4 regions of the Kineococcus endophyticus genome follow, and region 3 is predicted to be linked to each of the others. Evidence: riboswitches for the same ligand, from Rfam matches in the RefSeq annotation. Region 3 holds a riboswitch; each other region holds the start of a gene.
What was found. Region 3 has a riboswitch for S-adenosylmethionine ahead of AB1207_RS09200 (O-acetylhomoserine aminocarboxypropyltransferase/cysteine synthase family protein). Riboswitches for the same ligand answer to the same signal wherever they lie in the genome.
Positions count from the first base shown of each region.

Region 1: another riboswitch for S-adenosylmethionine. It lies ahead of AB1207_RS11060 (methionine ABC transporter ATP-binding protein); the one in region 3 lies ahead of AB1207_RS09200 (O-acetylhomoserine aminocarboxypropyltransferase/cysteine synthase family protein).
Region 2: another riboswitch for S-adenosylmethionine. It lies ahead of AB1207_RS12955 (putative leader peptide); the one in region 3 lies ahead of AB1207_RS09200 (O-acetylhomoserine aminocarboxypropyltransferase/cysteine synthase family protein).
Region 4: another riboswitch for S-adenosylmethionine. It lies ahead of AB1207_RS14645 (aminotransferase class V-fold PLP-dependent enzyme); the one in region 3 lies ahead of AB1207_RS09200 (O-acetylhomoserine aminocarboxypropyltransferase/cysteine synthase family protein).

Region 1 is NZ_JBFNQN010000007.1:28,023-32,659, reverse strand. It holds gene AB1207_RS11070 (N-acetylmuramoyl-L-alanine amidase) at 1-571, opposite strand, end outside; gene sfnG (dimethylsulfone monooxygenase SfnG) at 789-1,934, opposite strand; SAM riboswitch class I at 1,945-2,027, opposite strand; SAM riboswitch class IV at 2,188-2,297, shown strand; gene AB1207_RS11060 (methionine ABC transporter ATP-binding protein) at 2,472-3,491, shown strand; gene AB1207_RS11055 (methionine ABC transporter permease) at 3,491-4,294, shown strand; gene AB1207_RS11050 (MetQ/NlpA family ABC transporter substrate-binding protein) at 4,284-4,637, shown strand, end outside.
Region 2 is NZ_JBFNQN010000008.1:158,566-163,202, forward strand. It holds gene AB1207_RS12935 (PfkB family carbohydrate kinase) at 1-498, opposite strand, end outside; gene AB1207_RS12940 (SDR family oxidoreductase) at 525-1,277, opposite strand; gene AB1207_RS12945 (transaldolase family protein) at 1,318-1,965, opposite strand; gene AB1207_RS12950 (sugar-binding transcriptional regulator) at 2,070-3,005, shown strand; SAM riboswitch class I at 3,136-3,233, shown strand; gene AB1207_RS12955 (putative leader peptide) at 3,255-3,347, shown strand; gene AB1207_RS12960 (ABC transporter substrate-binding protein) at 3,614-4,637, shown strand, end outside.
Region 3 is NZ_JBFNQN010000005.1:296,326-300,962, forward strand. It holds gene AB1207_RS09195 (LLM class flavin-dependent oxidoreductase) at 1-930, opposite strand, end outside; gene AB1207_RS09200 (O-acetylhomoserine aminocarboxypropyltransferase/cysteine synthase family protein) at 930-2,252, opposite strand; SAM riboswitch class I at 2,364-2,469, opposite strand; gene AB1207_RS09205 (NtaA/DmoA family FMN-dependent monooxygenase) at 2,537-3,844, shown strand; gene AB1207_RS09210 (LLM class F420-dependent oxidoreductase) at 3,846-4,637, opposite strand, start outside.
Region 4 is NZ_JBFNQN010000009.1:228,321-232,957, reverse strand. It holds gene AB1207_RS14660 (NtaA/DmoA family FMN-dependent monooxygenase) at 1-348, opposite strand, end outside; gene AB1207_RS14655 (LLM class flavin-dependent oxidoreductase) at 345-1,430, opposite strand; gene AB1207_RS14650 (hypothetical protein) at 1,588-1,830, shown strand; gene AB1207_RS14645 (aminotransferase class V-fold PLP-dependent enzyme) at 1,837-3,189, opposite strand; SAM riboswitch class IV at 3,244-3,357, opposite strand; SAM riboswitch class I at 3,519-3,610, shown strand; gene AB1207_RS14640 (methylenetetrahydrofolate reductase) at 3,669-4,631, shown strand; gene metE (5-methyltetrahydropteroyltriglutamate--homocysteine S-methyltransferase) at 4,628-4,637, shown strand, end outside.

The DNA of each region.
Region 1 (4,637 bases), on a different contig from region 3:
CCGGCTCGACGAGGTTCCCCGGGTAGTCCGCCCGGGGCAGGCCCGTCGCCGTGGCGAAGGCCGGGAGCAGGTCGCGCGCGGCCACGTCGGACGGGTCCAGGACGGCGCGGTTGCCGCCGTCGGGGGCGAGCGCGGGTTCGGCCACGTGGAACCCGGTGGCGTCCGCGGGTGCGCCGTCGGCGTGGATCGACACCGCGAGGGCGGCGCCGGCGTCGTTGGCGACCGCCGCGCGCTCGTCGACGCACGGACCGACACCGGTGTCGTCGGTGCGGGTCAGGACGACGGTGGTCCCCCGGGCGCGCAGCAGGGCCGCAGTCCGCTGGGCGACGTCGAAGGTGAAGGCGTGCTCGGGGTACCCGACGTCGGTCTCGGTGCCGGTGGTGTTGCAGGGCTTCTCGAAGCCGCCGGCCGGGACGAGAGCGTCCACGACCGCGGGGTGGGCGGCGTTGCCGCCGTTGTGCCCGGGGTCCAGCACGACGACCGGAGCGCCCGCCCGCACCACCGGGGCCCTGGACGGGGTGGTCGGGCTCGGCGTCACGGCGCCGGTCGCCGACGCCACCGTCGACGCCACCGGGGACGCCTCCGCGGACGACGGCACGGACGAGGGTGACGACGGCTGCACTGACGGGGTGGAAGGGGTCGCGCTCGACAGGGGGCTCGACGTCGAGGGTCCCGGGGCCGCGGGCGCCGGTGCGGAGCAGGCGCTCACCAGCAGCAGCGCGAGGAGGGGGACGGACCGCACAGCGCGAGCGCGCGGCACAGCCGTCCCCCTCCCCGGCACGGGCGGGTCAGGCCGGGACGGGCTGCGTCGCCGCGACGACGGCCTCGTCGAGCTCGGCGCCGAGCTGCAGGTCCTCCCCGGCGGCCAGGCGCGCCTCGAGCTCGCGCACCCGCGGGATGACGAGCTCGCCGAACGCCTCGACCTCCTCCTTGACGTGGAGGAACCCCAGGAGCAGCAGGTCGACGCCCACGAGCCGGTAGGCCAGGACACGGCGCGCCACCTCGTCGGGGGTGCCGACGAGGCCGGTGCGGAACCCGTCGTTGTACTGCACGAGGTCGCGGAACTCGCTGTCCGCCCACATGCCCTTGCCGTCCTTCGTGGAGTTCCCCGCCTCCTGGACGGCGGCGCCGAAGCCCTCGACCTTGGTGCGGTCGGCCTTGGCGATGATCTCCTCGAGCACGGCCTCGGCCTCCTCGCGCGTGTCGCGCACGAGGGCGAAGCCGTTGAGGCCGAAGCGGACGGTGCGGCCGTTCTGGGCGGCGAGGGCGGAGACCTCGCGGACGCCCTGGGCCGCGCCGGCGAGGGACTTGCCGTTCATGAAGTACCAGTCGCTCACACGGCCGGCCATGGCCTGTGCGGCGCTGGAGTTCCCGCCCTGGAACAGTTCCGGGGCGACCTTCGGCTGCGGCCGGAACGTGATGTCGGTGGCGTTGAAGAAGTCGCCGGACTGGCTGTAGCCGTCCTCGCTCCACACCCCGCGCAGCAGTTCGATGAACTCCTCGGACTGCTTGTAGCGGTCGTCGTGCTCGTGCCACGTGACGCCGAGCTGTGTCGCCTCGTTCTTGAACCAGCCGGACACGATGTTCAGCGCCAGGCGGTTGTCGGTGAGTTCCTGCGTGGTCGCGGCGAACTTGGCGAGCACACCGGGGTGCCAGAAGAACGGGTGGACGGCGGCGATGACCTTGAGGCGTTCGGTCGCCAGGAGCAGGGCCAGGGAGAACGAGGTCGACTCGTGCTGGGCGTCGGCGCCGTAGGAGGCGAGGTAGCGCACCTGGGTCAGGGCGTACTCGAACCCCACGCGCTCGGCGGCCTTGGCGACCTCGACGTTGTAGGCCGGGTCGTGGCTCGTGCGCTGCTCGATCGTCGAGACGACGAGGCCACCGGAGACGTTGGGGACCCAGTAGGCGAACTTCAGGGGCTCGTGCAGGGGCATCGCGGCGCGTCCTCCATCGGACCTGGCGGTAGCACCCCCGGGGGGTTGCTGCGGCGTCGTCGAGCCAGGTCTCTCAGCCGCTCTGGATGGGATCCACCGCAGCGTACCTCCTCCCCCACCCCGGAGCGGCCGCCGCTTTTCGGAACCTGGACTCGGACCGTTGCGGCGCAACGCATGCCGGAGAACCCTTTCCGGACGCCGATCGTCCGGAACCGCTTGACGACGATCTCGGACGGCTGTCAGAGTCCCCCCAGGTCATGAGCGCCAGCGTCAAGCCCCGGCTCGCTGGCCGGCAACCCTGGTTCGTCACGGGGTGCTCCGGGTGAGGACCAGGTCCGCAGGTGGTGCGGGCAAGGACGAACTTGGAGTTCCCGTGTCGAAGGCCTGTCCCCGCTCCCGCTGAGCGCACCCCTCTGCTCGCCCCCCGTCCGGACCCGGCGCACCCGCCGGGCCCGCGATCCCCCCTGCCCGGACTGCCGGACCCCCTGCTGGACCCCCTGCTGGACCCCCTGCTGGACCCCCTGCCCAGGAGTCGTCGTGATCGAACTGCGCCACCTCACCAAGACGTACGGGGACCCCCCGCACGCCACGACGGTCCTCGACCGTCTCGACCTCACCGTGCCCGCCGGCAGCATCACCGCCGTCGTCGGGCCCAGCGGTGCCGGGAAGAGCACGCTCGCCCAGTGCGTGACGCTGCTGACGCGGCCCACGTCGGGGTCGGTCGTCGTCGGCGGCCAGGACCTCACCCAGCTCGGCGCGGAGCGGCTGCGGGAGGCGCGGCGCCGCATCGGGACGATCTTCCAGAGCGACGGTCTGCAGACCCGCCGCACGGCCGCGCAGAACGTCGAACTCCCCCTGCGCTACCTCGGCGTCGTCCCCCGGGACCGGAAGCGGCGCGTCGCCGAGCTCCTCGAGCGGGTCGGGCTGGCCGGGCTGGCCGACCGCTACCCCCACGAACTGTCGGGTGGGCAGCGTCAGCGCGTCGGCATCGCCCGCGCCCTCGCCCTGCGCCCCGGCGTGCTGCTGTCCGACGAGGCGACGTCCGGGCTGGACCCGCAGGCGACGGCGTCGATCACGGGTCTGCTGCGGGAACTGCGCGACGACCTCGGCCTGGCGATCCTGTTCATCACCCACGAGATGGACACCGTCGTGGACGTGGCCGACGCCGTCGCCCGCCTGGACCACGGACGCATCGTCGAGGCCGCACCCCTGCTCGACGTGCTGCGCGACCCGGCCTCCCCGGTCGGGGCGGCGCTGCTGCCCCGCCGCGGCGTGGGCGACGCGGGCGGTCTGGTCGTCTGGGAGGTCCACTACCGCGGCGACGACGTCCCGGCCGACTGGCTCACCGCGGCCTCGCGCGAACTCGGCCACGACCTCGCCCTGCTCGGGGCGTCGGTCGGGACCGTCGCCGGACGCACCGTCGGGCACGCCACCCTCGGCGTCCCCGCGATGGTCGACCCCACCGCCCTCACCGCCGCCCTCGACCGCCGCGGCCTGCACGCGCAGACCCCGGCGACCACCCCGGCGACCACCCCTCGAGAACTGGACCTCGTGTGATCCCGCTCAGCGTCGCCGCCGCCTCGGACCTCGACACCCCGCTGGCGCAGATCCCCGCGCTCATCGCGCCGGCGCTCCTCGACACGCTGCTCACGGTCGGCATCGTCATGACGATCGTCGTCCTGCTCGGCGTGCCGATCGGCGTCCTGGTGCACAACCTCGCCCCCGGCGGGCTGTTCGAGCACCGGGCCGCGCACACCGTCCTGTCCTGGGTCGTCAGCACCGGCCGGTCGCTGCCGTTCCTCGTGCTGATGGCCGCGCTCGTCCCGTTCACCCGGTTCGTCACCGGCACGAACATCGGCATCCGCGCCGCCGTCGTCCCGATGGTCCTGGCCGGCACGGCGTTCTTCGCGCGCATCGTCGAGAACTCCCTGCGCTCGGTGCCGCCGCACCTCGTCACGGTGGCGCAGGCCTCGGGAGCCTCTCCGCTGCAGGTCGTCACGACCGTGCAGCTGGCCGAGGCCACGCCGTCCATCATCGGCGGGCTGACCATCAACACCATCGCGATGATCGAGTACTCCGCGATCGCCGGGACCATCGGCGCCGGCGGCATCGGCTACGTCGCCGTCACCTACGGGTACCAGCGCTTCGACCACGCCGTGATGATCGCGACCATCGTCGTCCTCGTGGCGCTCGTCGCCCTCGTCCAGCTCACCGGCGACGCCCTGGCCCGCGCGGCCGATCCGCGCACGCGCCGCCGTTCGGCCCCCACGCGCACCCTCCCCCGGAACACCCCTCAGAAGACCACGCAGAACACCACGCAGAACACCACCCAGAACCCGGAGAAGACCCTTGTCCACTGAGACCCGCGAACCCACCACCGACGACCACGGCTTCGAGATCCGCAAGCGGCGGCGCTGGCCGTTCGTCGCCGGCGGGGCCGTGGTCCTGCTCGGCGCCGCCGCCGCGATCGTCGTCCCGCGCCTCGGGGGCGACGCCACCGCGAACACCCAGGCGGGCGCGACGCTGTACGTCGCCACGGCCGAGGGCAACGCCCGCGAGGAGGCCCTCATCGAGTTCATCGCGAAGGACGTCGCCCCCAAGCACGGCATCACGGTCGCGTTCAAGGCGCTCGCCGACTCGAACACCATCAACCGGGCCGTCAGCGACGGCGAGGTGGCCGGGACGATCTACCAGCACAAGCTC
Region 2 (4,637 bases), on a different contig from region 3:
CTCCGGACCGGAGAAGGACACCGGACGGACGTTGGGGTCGTAGCTCGTGCTGGCCACGGCCCGGGCGCTGCGGAGGAGTTCCAGCGCGGTGGCCGCACCCGGCGGAACGGAGGCACCGATCGACCCGGTGTGGACGTGGTCGAGGTCCGCGGGCAGCTGCACCCGGGGCAGCGTGGAGTCGAGGTCGAACTCGTACGTCGCGCGCCCCTCGCCGTCGACCTGCGCACGGGCGACCGACGTGGCGCCGCGGACGAGGGAACCGGGGAAGAGGTCGACGCCGGCCCCGACGAGGTGCTGCTGGAGCACCTCACCCCGTGCGTCGTCGCCGATCCGGCCCAGGAACTGCACCCGGTGTCCCAGTCGGCCGAGCCCGTGGGCGACGTTCAGGGGACTGCCGCCGGGGTGTTCGGCGCTGCGGCCGTCCTCGTGGCGGACCACGTCCACCAACGCCTCGCCGACCACCAGGACGCGGGCACCGCGGTGCGGGGAGGTGTTCACGGGGGCTCCTGGGGTCGGGGATCGGGTCAGGACTGCTCGGCCATGCTCCACATCGACCACAGCGCCGTGCGCATCCGCCGGGGTTGCTGCAGGACGGTGACGACGGCGGAGGCGACGTCGTCGGGGGCCAGGAAACCGTCCTTGACGGGATCTCCCGCCGTCCTCCCGACGCCGTCGGCGAAACCCGTGTTCACCGCCGCCGGGGCGATGGTGCTGACGCGGACGCCGCGCTCCCGCAGTTCCCGGGCCAGCGAGGTCGCCAGACCCACCTGGCCGTGCTTGCTCGCCGCGTACACGGCCTCGTCCCCTCCCCCGGTGCCCAGCCCGGCCACGGAGGCGACCAGGACGACGTCACCACCGGCGTCTTCGTCCGCCGCGCGGTCGTCGAAGTGCTGCACCGCAGCCCGGACCGCCCACACCGTCCCGAGGAGGTTCGTGTCGACGATCGCCTGCAGCACGTCGTCGGGGTAGTCGCAGATGCCGCCGAACACCCCGATGCCTGCGTTGCAGACCACCGAGTCGAGGCGACCGAACCGGTGCACGGCCTCGGCGACGGCCTGGCGGGCCGCGTCCGGGGAACGCACGTCGAGCCGCACGGCGAGGAACTGCTCCGGCGGGTGACCCGAAGCCACCAGCGTCGCCCTGCCGGGGTCGAGGTCGGCCAGCACCACCCGGGCCCCGGCCTCCAGGAGTTGCCGCGCGGTGGCGGCTCCGATGCCTGCCCCCGCGCCGGTCACCAGGACCACCGATCCGGTCAGGTCGCGGCGTTCAGCGGGCACGTGCGGTCTCCTCGTCGAGGTGGGGGTTGCGAGCGGCGGTTCAGGCGCGGCGGAGCACGAGGTCCTCGAACGTGGCGTGCGCGCGTTCGCTGTGCTCGTCGGTCTGGCAGGCGTCGAGGACGTCGGGGTGCGCGGTGAACGCCCTGATCCCGACGGCCAGGGCCTGTTCGACCGCCTGCGGGTTCCGCACGCTGGCGAGCAGAACCTGCGTCGGGCTGTCCCGCAGGGCCGCGTGCATGGCCCCGACGAGTCCGACGGGCGGTTCGCCGGTGCGGTCGGCGATCTGCCCGAAGTAGGGGGCGATCCACGCCGCGCCGACCTGTGCGGACATCGCCGCCTGGGCGACGGTGTTCACCGCGGTGATGAGCGTGGGGACGCCCGCGCGGCGCAGGACCGCGGCGGCGGAGAACCCCGCGCGCGTCGCGGTCAGCTTGACGACGACGCGGTCACCGAGGTCGGTGATGCGCGAGGCGTTGGCCACCATCTCGGACGGGCTGCTCCCCCACGTCTGGAAGAACACCTCCTCCGCACCGGCCGCCACGTAGCGGGAGTACAGCTCGGGGAAGTCGCCGGCGCCGCGGTCGGCGCGGTCGAGGATCGCCGGGTTGGACGTCACACCGCTCACCAGCCCGGCCCGGAGCAGGGCCTCGACCCGCTCGACGTCGGCGCTGTCCGCGTAGAACCTCACGCACTCCTCCAGGCGCTCAGTTGAGCGGGGGTACGCTCAACGGTGAACTGCACTATCGTGCCGCGGGAGTCCTGGTGTCAACGAAACCCGTCGGGAGGAGCCGCGTGGACAGCGCGCTGGAGGCCCTGCGAGCGACCACCGCCGCACGGCGCTACTACGTGGACGGGGCGACCAAGAGCGCGATCGCCGACGAACTGCGGGTGTCTCGGTTCAAGGTGGCGCGCCTCATCGACCGCGCGGTGAAGGACGGCATCATCACCTTCACCGTGCGCGAACCGGCCGGTGTGCAGGTGGAGAGCTCGCTGCGGCTCGCGGCGCACCTGCAGGTCCCCGAGTGCGTGGTCGTGCCCACGGCGGCCGAGGCGCCCGAACGACGACGCGCGGAACTCGGTGCGGCCGCCGCGCGGATCGTCGCCGGCCTCCTCGAGGACGGTCAGCGGCTCGGCATCACGTGGGGACGCACGTTGCGGGCGGTGGTCGACGCCCTGCCGGAACTGCCGAAGGTCGACGTCGTGCAGCTGGTCGGCGGCCTGGCCCAGGAACCCCTCGCCTCCGGCCCCGCCGACCTCGTGCGGGCGGTGGGCTCGCGCACCGCCGGCCGGGCCTGGGTCCTGCACGCCCCTCTCCTCGCCGACACCCCGGGCAGCGCCCGGACCCTGCGGGCCGAGACGTCGATCGCGGCCACCCTCGCCCTGTACGGCGGGACGGACCGCGCCGTCGTCGGCATCGGCTCCTGGCGCGGCGACGGTTCGGGGTTGCGTTCGGCGCTGCCCGCCGCGGTGCAGACCGCCTGCGACGACGCGGGTGTCGTGGCCGACGTCGGAACGACGCTCCTCGCGCAGGACGGCTCGGTCCTCGAGGTTCCCGGGCTGTCGGACCGGGCGATCTCGGTGACCACCGAGGAACTGCGCTCCATCCCCGACGTCACGGCCGTCGCGGTCGGGGAGGACCGTGCGGACGCCGTCCGGGCGGCCTGCCGCAGCGGGATCGTCCACCGCCTGGTCACCGACCACCGGACCGCCGAGGCTCTGCTCGGCTGACGTCCGAGGGCCTTCGACGAGGAGACGTCGCGCCTCCGGAACTGCCCGGGGACGGAGTTCCCGACCTGACGTCGCGCTGCAGTGCGGGACTCGGGGTTGACACGTTCGACTCCGAGTCGCTTGACTGACCACACCATCCAGAGCGGCCGAGAGACTTGGCTCGACGACGCCGCAGCAACCACCGGGTCCCACGGGTTCCGACAGGTGCTTCCGCCAAGACGATGGAGTGCGGAGGACGTCGTGCAGAACGTGAACGGAGCCGCGGAGCGACCGCGGGTCCACCTGGTGCGCCGGCGCCACGTCGACCTCGCTCGGCAGTCGAGCAGCTGCTGTCCGGCCTGACCGGACCCTCACCCCCCACCTGCGCGGCGTCGCCCGCGGGCCTACCCCACCTGCTCACCTCGCTCGCGAGCACGTCCCCCAGGAGCACTGTGCCCACCCGTCGGAGAACCCTGTCCACTGCCGCCGTTGCGGCTTCGGTCCTCTTGAGCGGCTGCGCCGCAACCTCGTCCGGGTCGGAAGGAGTGGGTCGCCGGGTCGATGGGGGGACCGCCGTCTACGCCACGGACCGGGAACCCACCTGCCTCGACCCGCACAACAGCGGGGACATGCCCCAGACCTACATCGCACGGCAGTACCTCGACAGCCTCGTCTCGGCGACCTCCGACGGTCAGGTCGTCCCGTGGCTGGCGGACAGCTGGACGATCTCCCCGGACGGTCTGACGTACGACTTCACCCTGAAGAAGGGTGTCGAATTCACCGACGGCACTCCCTTCGACGCCGCCGCGGTGGTGGCCAACTTCCACCAGATCCTCGACCCCGCGACGCAGTCGTCCACCGACCTGCTGTACCTGACGTCCTACTTCAAGCAGGCCGTGGCCGTCGACGACCACGTCGTCCGCATCGAGCTCCTGCGCCCTTACTCCCCCTTGCTCATCGCTCTGAGCCAGGCGTTCTTCGGCATGGAATCACCCAAGGCCATGGCCCGCGGCCTGGCCCAGAACTGCGTGTCGCCGGTCGGCACCGGACCCTTCGTGGTCAAGCGGTGGAACCGTGCCCGAGACGTGGAGCTCGTCGGGAACGAGAACTACAACTCCGCTCCGGCGAACGCCAAGCACCAGGGACCAGCCTACCTGGAGGGGGTGACCTGGCGGTTCCTCAAGGACAACACCACCCGCTACAGTGCGCTCGCCGGCGGTCAGGTGGACGCCATCTTCAACCTCCCCGCCGAGTCGCAGGAATCGGCGGAGTCCAATCCGGACCTGCAGCTCAGCAGCTTCGTCCACTCCGGTTCCCCCTTCAGCCTCGGTCTGAACACGCGCAGCGACGTCTTCTCCGACGTCCGCGTGCGCAAGGCGTTCGCGCACGCCTCCAACGCCCAGGCCGCCGTGCACAGCGCGTACGGCGGCGTCTACCCGTACGAGGGGAACACCATCTCCAGTGGAACCCCCTCCTACTCCGCAGCCTCGCACGACCCCTACCCCTACGACCCGGCCGAAGCCGGACGCCTCCTCGACGCGGCCGGCTGGACCGGCCGGGACTCCGAGGGGTACCGCACCAAGGACGGCCGGCGGTTGACGGTGCTGCTGCCCTACAACTCCGACAGCGGGGAGACGCCCCCCGGGGACGTCA
Region 3 (4,637 bases):
GTCGCTGGACCAGTGCAGCGCCACCTCGCGCAGGACCTCCTCGGAGGGGGTGCGGGACGCGGCGACGACCCGGTCCGCCTCCTCCCGGCTGCTCACGAGCTCGGGTTTGACGACGAACAGCACGCGGACGTCGTCGGCCTTGCGCCCCGCCGCCGCGGCGGCGTCGAGAACGCGGGAGCGGTACGCGCGGACCTGCGCGACGTCCAACGGTGCGAGGGCGAGCTGGACGTCCGAGCGGGACCCCGCGAACGCCAGCCCCCGCGGCGAACCCCCGGGGGAGACCAGCACGGGTTCTCCCCCGGCGAAGGGCAGCGCGTTGAGCGGACCGTCGAGCGCGAAGTGCTCGCCGCGGTGCTGGAAGGCGTCGATGCGGGACCCGTCGGCGAACCGCCCCGTGACGGGGTCGGCGACGAGGGCCCCCTCGTCCCAGCTGTGCCACAACCGGCGGACGACGTCGATCCACTCCTCCGCCCGGTCGTAGGCGACGTCGTGCGCGACGGGTTCGCGTCCGACGTGCCGGGCGCTGCCGACGTCGGTGACGAGGTTCAGCCCGAACCGGTCACCCGACAGGTGCTGCAGCGTCGCCGCCTGCCGCGCAGCGAGGTAGGGCGGGGTGATCCCCGCGTTCACCGTGGGCACGATGCCGAGGTGGCTCGTCGCGGCGAACAGGTAGGGCGCCAGCAGCAGCGGGTCGTGCTTCGGCCCGCCGTACGCCGCGCGCACCCGCAGGTCCAGCGTGGCGGGGTTCCCGAGCGAGACGGCGTCCTCGACCACGACGAGGTCGAACCCGGCGCGCTCGAGGTCGCGGACGGCGTGCGCGTACAGGTCGGGCCGGGTCCAGTCGTCGTTCCACGCCTGGTAGTCCCGGCCCCAGCCCTGCGGGCCGAAACCTCGGGAGAAGAAGTACCCGAAGTGCTGCAACCGGCCCATCAGGACCCCACCTCCACCAGGGTCTCCTCGGGTGCGGGTTCGTGCGTCGCGGCCAGCGCCCGTTCCAGGTCGGCGACGAGGTCGGCGGATTCCTCCAGGCCGATCGACAGGCGCAGCAGACCGGGCCAGATCCCCGTCTCGAGCCGTTCGGTCTCGGTGCGGTGCGCGTGGGTGGTGCTGGCCGGGTGGATGACCAGCGACCGCACGTCCCCGACGTGCGTCATCCGCGTGAACAGCTCGACGGCGTCCACGAACCGTTGCGCCGCAGACCGTCCGCCGGCGAGCGTGACGGACAGGACCGCCCCGGTGCCGAGCGGCAGCAGACGCTGCGCGACGGCGTGGGAGGGGTGGTCGGGCAGGGCCGCGTGGTCGACGGACACGACCTCGGGACGCGCCAGCAGCCACCGGGCCAGGAGTTCGGCCGTCGCGCTCTGGCGGGCCACCCGCAGCGAGAGCGTCTCCAGGCCCTGCTGGACGAGGAACGCGTTGAAGGGCGAGATGGCCGGTCCCAGGCGAGACGCGACGACCCCGCGGGTGTGCTCGACGTAGGCGCGGCGCGGCCCGTACCGGTCGACCCAGCTCACCCCGCCGAGGACCCCGACGGGGGAGGTGAGGTGCTCGAACCCCGACCAGTCGAACCCCTCCCCCGTCACGACGACGCCCCCCAAGGCGGACCCGTGTCCGGCGAGGAACTTGCTGGCGGAGTGCACGACGACATCGGCCCCGTGCTCCAGGGGGCGCAGCAGGTACGGCGTCGCGAAGGTGTTGTCCACGACGAGCGGGACGCCGTGGCGGTGGGCCACGGCGGCGACGGCCGGGACGTCGAGGACGGCGTTCTTGGGGTTGGCGATCGACTCGGCGAAGAAGGCGCGCGTCGTGGGGCGCACCAACCGTTCCCAGTCGTCGGGACCGGCGGCGAAGTCGACGGCGATCCCGAGCCGGGCGAAGTTCTCCAGGAACAGCCCGCGCGACCCCTCGTAGAGGTCCGCGGCGGCCACGAGGTGGTCCCCGGCCCCGAGGATCCCGAGCAGGGCGACGGTGAGGGCGGCCTGCCCCGTGCCGAGCAGCAGCGCGTCCGTCCCGCCCTCCAGGGCGGCGAGGCGTCGCTCGACGGCGGCCGTGGTCGGGTTCCCCATCCGGGTGTAGACGAACCCGTCGTCCTCCCCGGCGAAGCGGGCCCGGGCCTGCTCGAAGTCGTCGAAGACGAAACCCGCCGTCAGGTGGACGGGGGTGACGCGGGCGCCCGTCACGGGGTCGGGTTCGGCGCCGGCGTGGACCTGCCGGGTGGCGAAGGACAGGGGGGTGCTCGGGACGTGCGGCATCGCAGGGCCTTCCGGGTGCGGGGCGGGTGAGGTGTCGGGGCGGTCAGGCCCGACAGGTCATCCCGGCGCTGCGCAGCAGGTCGATCACGAGACGTCGCGTCAGCGGTGCGTGCTCCATCGGTGGTCCTCTCCCATCGGTCCTGGCGGGAGCACCGACCCGGTGGGGCGGTTGCTGCGGCGTCGACGAGCCAGGTCTCTCGGCCGCTCTGGATGGCACCTCCAGTGGAGAGCACCGCGGCCCGGACTGTCAAGCGCTTCACACGATCGGGGTAGCGTGCGGCGGCGTGATCCTCACGGCGATGCTCTTCTACCCCGGCGGCGAGCACCTCACGAGCTGGCGGCTGCCGGGCGGCCGACCCGCCGACTACCTCTCGGTCGGCTACTACGAGGACTTCGCGCGGACGGCGGAACGGGCCGGGTTCGCCGCTCTCTTCTACGCCGACGAGCTCTACGTGTGGGACCGGTTCCCGTCGGGGGTCGAGCACGTCGCGAACCTGCGGCCCGAACCCTTCGGGCTGCTCGGGGCCCTGACGCGGTGCACCGAGCGCATCGGCCTGGTGGCGACCGTGTCCACGACGTACAACGAGCCGTTCCACACCGCCCGCCAGGTCGGGTCCCTGGACTTCCTCAGCTCCGGCCGCGCGGGCTGGAACCTCGTGACGTCCGCGAGCGATGAGGAGGCGCGCAACTTCGGCCTGGACCGCAACCTCGACCACGCGGCGCGGTACCGCCGCGGCGCGGAGTTCGTCGAGGTCGTGCACGGTCTGTGGGACAGCTGGGACGACGGAGCCGTGGCCCCGGACGTGGCGAGCGGCCGGTACGCCGACCCGGCCGGGATGCACGTGCTCGACCACGAGGGCGAGTTCTTCCGGGTCCGCGGTCCCCTGAACCTGCCCCGGCCGCCCCAGGGCCGGCACGTGCTGTTCCAGGCCGGGTCCTCGGAGGACGGGCGCCGGCTCGCGGGGCAGCACGCCGAGGCGGTCTTCGTCCCCGGGTCGGCCCCGCTGCCCGGCGCGCAGCGGCTGTACGAGGACTACAAGTCCCGCGCCGTCGCGGCCGGCCGCGCGCGGTCGGACCTGCTGGTCCTGCCGGCCCTGTCCCCCGTCCTCGGCGCCACGACCGCCCAGGCGCACGAACGGGTGGACGAGATCGAGGCCCTCACACCGGACCGGCTGAGCCTGGACTGGCTGTCCCACCACCTCGGCGTCGACCTGTCCGACCGCCCCCTCGACGAGGAGTTCCGCTTCGACTTCGCGGGCGGCTCGAACCAGGTCCAGACCGTCTACGAGGGGATCCGCAAGCTCGTCGACCGCGACCGGTTCACGCTGCGCGAGCTGTACCGCGTGATGCTGCGGCGGCGGTTCCTGCCCGGGACCCCCGAGGAGGTCGCGGACTGGATGACGGAGCGGTTCACGGCCGGCGCCGCCGACGGGTTCACGCTCGCGTTCTCCTCCGTCCCCCAGGGGTTGACGGAGTTCGCCGACCAGGTCGTGCCGCTGCTCGTGCGTCGCGGTGTGCTGGCCCCGGAACTGCCGGAGGCGACGCTGCGGGGGAACCTGGGCCTGCCGGTCCCCCGCAGCCGCTGGGCCTGACTCAGGCGCCGAGCTCGGCCAGCCGCGGGACGACCTCCTCGCCGAAGCGGCGGACGCTGCCGGGCTCGAAGTACCCGCGGAACCCGCCGTGGACGTGGGTCACGCCGAGCGCGGCGAAACCTCGGCACTTCTCGACGAACCCGTCGACGTCGGCCGGGTCGGCGACGTCCATGACGGTCTTCTCGATCTCGCCGTAGTCACGGCCGAGGTCGTCGCAGTGGCGTTTGAGCACCTCGAGCTTGTGGGCGATGTCGTCACCCCCGAACAGGTTGCACGCGTCGCCGTACTGCGCGACGAGGCGCAGGGTCTTGCGCTCGCCCCCGCCGCCGATGAGGACCGGCGGGTGCGGCCGGCGCAGCGGCTGCGGGCTGTTCAGCGTGCGGCCCAGCGTGTAGTGGGTCCCCTCGAAGGGTTCCTCCGACTCCGACCACATCTGCCGGCAGACGCGCAGGGTCTCCTCGAGCCGCTCGAACCGTTCGGCCGTGGGGGGGAACGGCAGCCCCAGGCCGGTGGCCTCCTGCTCGAACCACGCCGCGCCGATGCCGAGCCAGGCCCGTCCACCGGACAGGACGTCGAGGGTGGTGACGAGCTTGGCGAGCACCCCCGGTTCCCGGTAGGTGACCGCGGTGACCCAGGCGAGCAGTTCCACGCGTTCGGTGCGGGCCGCGATGAACCCCAGGGTCGTGTACGCCTCGAGCATCGCGCGCTCGGCGTCCCCGATGGGCGGGATCTGCCACAGGTGGTCCATGACGCTGACGGAGCGGAACCCGGACTCCTCGGCCTCGGTGACGAC
Region 4 (4,637 bases), on a different contig from region 3:
CAGGTCCGCGGGGTCGTTGTACGTCGTGTTCTGCGTCGCCACGAGGCCGATGTGCGTCGTCAGGCCGGCGAGGGTCGCCAGCTCGGTGAGGGCGTCGGGACGGCCGACGACGTCGAGGTCGTGGATCCTCCCCCGCTGCTCGCGCAGCCGCAGGCCCTCGCCGAGGAAGAACGCGTCGAACAACCCGCGTTCGGCGGTGCGGACCAGCTGGACGAACGTGGAGTGCGCCATCTGCGACCCGCTGCGGGGGTCGGACCAGATCGTGCTGTGGTTCACGCCCTGGAAGAAGACGCCGAAGTGGACGACGGCGTCGGGGAAGCGCAGGTCGCCGCTGGACGGGGTGGTCATCGGGGGTCTCCTCCGGTGGTCACGAGGGCGGGGCCGGTGGCGTACCGGTTGGCGGGGCGTTCGAGCCCGAGGGTGCTGCGCAACGTGGCGCCCGGCAGGGGGGGCCGCAGGACGCGGGCGGCGCGCAGTGCCGGGACCGTGGTGCGCAGGAGCGTGCGGAGGTCCTCGTCGAGGACGGCCGCGTGCAACCGGACCCCGTCGACCACCCCGGTCAGGTCGGTGAGCCAGGCGGCCAGCGCCTGACCGGAACCCGCCCAGCGGATCCGGCCCCGGTCCGGGGCGGGTGCCGTGGCGTCCAGTGCCGCGAGCCGGTCGGTGGCGGCGTGCGCGTCGGTGTCGAGGACGACCTCGACGTCGAGGACGACGAGGGGGCCACCGAGGGCCCGGCGCGCGCCGGCGTCCCCGCTGAGCACGACGTCCGCCGTGCTCCGGTCGGCCCGGTGCCGCAGGTCCTCCTCGCGGACCACGACGACCGCGTGCCCCTGGGGGGACCGGGGCACGGTCAGCGGCCCCTTGACCGACCAGCGGCCCGTGTCGACGTCGACGTGGTGCAACCGGTCGCGGTCGACGTACCGGCCGGTGGCCACGTCGCGGACGACGGCGTCGTCCTCCCAGGAGTCCCACAGGGACCGGACCGCGTGCACCACGTCCGCGAGCTCGCCGGCCGGGTCCGGCGCGACCGGCAGGTCGACGCTGCGCGCCACGGCGGCGGGCGACGTCGTGGCGATCCACCCGGCGCGGCCGGCGCTGGAGTGGTCGAGCGAGGCGATCTGGGCCGCGACGTGGAACGGCTCGGAGTAGGTGGTGGCCGCGACCGGCAGCAGCCCCACGGCCTCCGTCGTCCCGGCCAGGAAGGCGGCGCGCTGGACCGCGTCGAGGTGCCCGACGGGGTTGCGCGCGTCGGGCAGCGGTGAGTCCTCGAAGGTCAGCCCGGTCAGGCCCTGGGCCTGGGCCGTGACGGCGAACCCGCGCAGCCGGCCGGGGGAGAAGACCTCGTCGGGGGTGCTGCGCGACCAGCGCCAGGCGGCGGGGTGCCACCCCCCTCCGTCGACGTCCAGGAACAGGTGCAGGGGCGTGGTCACGGGGTCTCCCGGGGTGCGTGGTGGACGGAGTCGCGGAGGACCTCCCGGGCTCGCCGCGCGTGTGCGACAGTGGGGCACCCGAGAGCGGAGGTGCGAGGTGTTGCGTGGGACGTGGGCGCGATGGTGCGCTGCCGCAACCAGTTTGGGCTCGATCGTCGTGCAGGGGCTCGCCCTGGCCGGGCACGGCCAGTGGGGGTTCCCGTGGTCGCCGGCCGACCTCCACGACGCCCGGCGCCACGACCCCGCCGACGGTCCGGCGCACGACCGCGGTCCGGGTCTGGAACCCGGTCCGGGGGAGCTGAGCTGGACCGAGTTCGAGGCCGAGCTGCACGAGGTGCTCGCGCAGGAGGCGCCCCCCACGGGCGACGGGCCCCGTCCGAGCAGCGAACCGCTGGCCTGACGCCGGTCACCGCAGCGGCCCGGCGGCGGCGAGCAGCGACCCTGGCGCCGGACGCGGGTCGGACAGCGGGGCCCAGTGCCCGTCGACGACCCCGTAGTCCAGCTCCGGACCGTCCGTGACGAACCGCCGGAGCGCGGCCAGCAGCCGGTCGACCTCGGCGGACGTCGTGCCCACCCCCGTGGAGACGCGCAGGCCGCCGTCGGCCAGCCCCAGGGCGTCCGCGAACCGGTGGGCGCAGAACCGGCCGTCGCGCACGCCGATGCCGTGCTCGGCGGACAGGTAGGCCGCGACCTCCGAGACGGACCGGCCCGGAACGGTGCAGGTGACGACGCCCACGGCGTCGCGGGGACGGGGCCGGACGACCTCGACCCCCGCCAGCGCCGTCAGCCCGTCCACCAACCGGGCGCGCAGCGCCGCCTCGTGCTCCTCCAGCGCGCCCGGGGGCAGTGCGGCGAGCGTGGTGCACGCCTGCGCCAGCGCCACCGCGCCGACGACGTTCGGGGACCCCGCCTCGTGCCGGTCGGGGCCGGTGGCCCAGCGCACGCCGTCGTGCCGCACGTCGAGCGTCGCGCCCCCGCCGGCGAGGTAGGGCTCGGCGGCGTCCAGCCAGTCGCGCCGCCCGACGAGCGCCCCGCTGCCGAACGGCGCGTAGAGCTTGTGCCCGGACAGCGCGAGGTAGTCGATCCCGTCCCGCCCGACGTCGACCCGCCGGTGCGGCAGGAGCTGCGCCCCGTCCACCGCGATCCGCGCGCCCGCGTCGTGCGCGGCGCGGGCCAGCCGGCGCAGCGGCAGCACCTCCCCGGTGACGTTGGACGCGCCCGCGACGGCGAGCAGGGCGTACCGGCCGGTCGCCAGCTCGGCCTCCAGGAGGGCGGTCGTCTCCTCGGCGTCGGCGCCGCCGGGCACCACCGTCGTGCGGGCGGACCGCTGCCACGGCAGCAGGTTGGCGTGGTGCTCGACGTCGGCGACCAGCACGCGTCCCCCGGCCGGGACGGCGCGCGAGAGCAGGTCGAGGGCGTCGGTGGTGCTGCGGGTGAGGACGACGAGGTCGTCGTGGCGTGCCCCCACGAAGGCGCCGACCTCCGCGCGCGCCTGCTCGAACAGCGCCGTGGAGACGCGCGAGAGCCAGCCCGCGCCGCGGTGCACGCTGGCGTAGTGGGGCAGCACCTGCGCGACCCGCGCGGCCACGGCGACGAGGGCGGGGGCGCTGGCGGCGTTGTCGAGGTTGGCGTAGGTGGTCGAACCTCCCGTCGCGAGCGGCACGAGGGTGTCGGCCCCGACGACGGGCAGCAGCGCGTCGACGGCCCCGGAACTCCCGGGACAGCGCGGACGGGCGGGGGACAGGGTGCTGGTGCTCACGCAGGAACTCCTGGGGGAGGGGACCCTACCGGGAGGACCGGGTCGCCCCGGTGAGGTCCGCGCTTGCCGGCTCCACCACGGAACCGGCCAGGTCGTCACCCGGGGCACCCCACCGCGGAGGAGGGTTGCCGGCCAGCGAGCCGGGGCTTGTCGCTGGCGCTCATGACCTGTGCAGGAGCCTGCCACGAGGAGCCCGACCGATCAACATCGGCGTGCCGCGAACTCCCCTTGAGCCCGTCCTGGGCCGCCCGGGTGGTCGTCCGGGGACGACCGGCGCAATCTCGGGGAGCCACTTGTGGAGGTCGCGCGGACCGCTCTATGGTCGATCAACACCATCCAGAGCGGCCGAGAGTCCTGGCTCGACGACGCCGCAGCAACCCCCCGAGCCCGGGCGAGGGTGCTAACGCCAGGCCGATGGAGCACGTGATGAGCAGCACCCCTGTCGACCCGTCCCCGCGTCCCGGCGCAGGACCGGCCCGATGACCCTCGCGCCCCTCGTCGCCGGTGCGGCGGGGCGGCCGACCCTGAGCTTCGAACTGTTCCCGCCCCGCTCGCCGGAGGGTCGGGATGCCCTGTGGCGCAGGCTGTCCGACCTGCTGGCCACGCAGCCGGACTTCGTGTCCGTCACGTTCGGGGCGGCCGGCGCGACGCGCGGACCGAGCCGGGACCTGCTGGCCCACGTCCTGAGTTCCACGGCCGTGCCTGCGATGGCGCACCTGACGTGCGTCGGTTCCTCCCGCCGCGAGGTCGTCGACCTGGCCTGCGAGTTCTTCGACGCCGGCGTCCGCAACGTCCTCGCCCTGCGCGGGGACCCGCCGGCGGGCACGGGGGCGGCGCAGTTCCGTCCCCACCCCGACGGCGTCGCGACGGCCCGCGACCTCGTCGAACTCCTCCAGGTCGCCGACCGGCGGCGCCTCGCGCTGCGGGGCGGGCGTCTCCCCGTCGACGTCCCCCCGCTCAGCCTCGCCGTCGCCGCGTTCCCCCGGGACCGCGACGGGCACGAACTCGCGGTCCTGCGCGCCAAGCAGGACGCCGGCGCGCAGTTCGCCGTGTGCCAGGTCGGCTGGTCCGCCCGGGAGTACGCGGCGTTCGTGGCCCGCGCCCGGGCCGCGGGCGTCACCATCCCGCTCCTGCCCGGCCTCGCCGTGACCCACGAGGTGCGGCGGCTGGAACGGATCGGCGAGCTCACGGGCGTGCCCGCCCCGCGGGCCCTGCTCGCGGCCCTGGACACCGAGGACGTCCGGGTCCGCCGCCGGGCGGCGACGGCGTTCACCTCCGGGCTGGCGCGCGACCTGCTCGCCGCCGGGGCCCCCGGTCTGCACCTCTACACCTTCAACGCGGTCGAGCCCGTCCTCGACCTGCTCGACCACCTGCGCGATCACACGAACCTGACGCGTCCCGCCGAACGCCGCGTCCGCGCGGTAGGAGGAGCCTCCCGATGAGCCAGC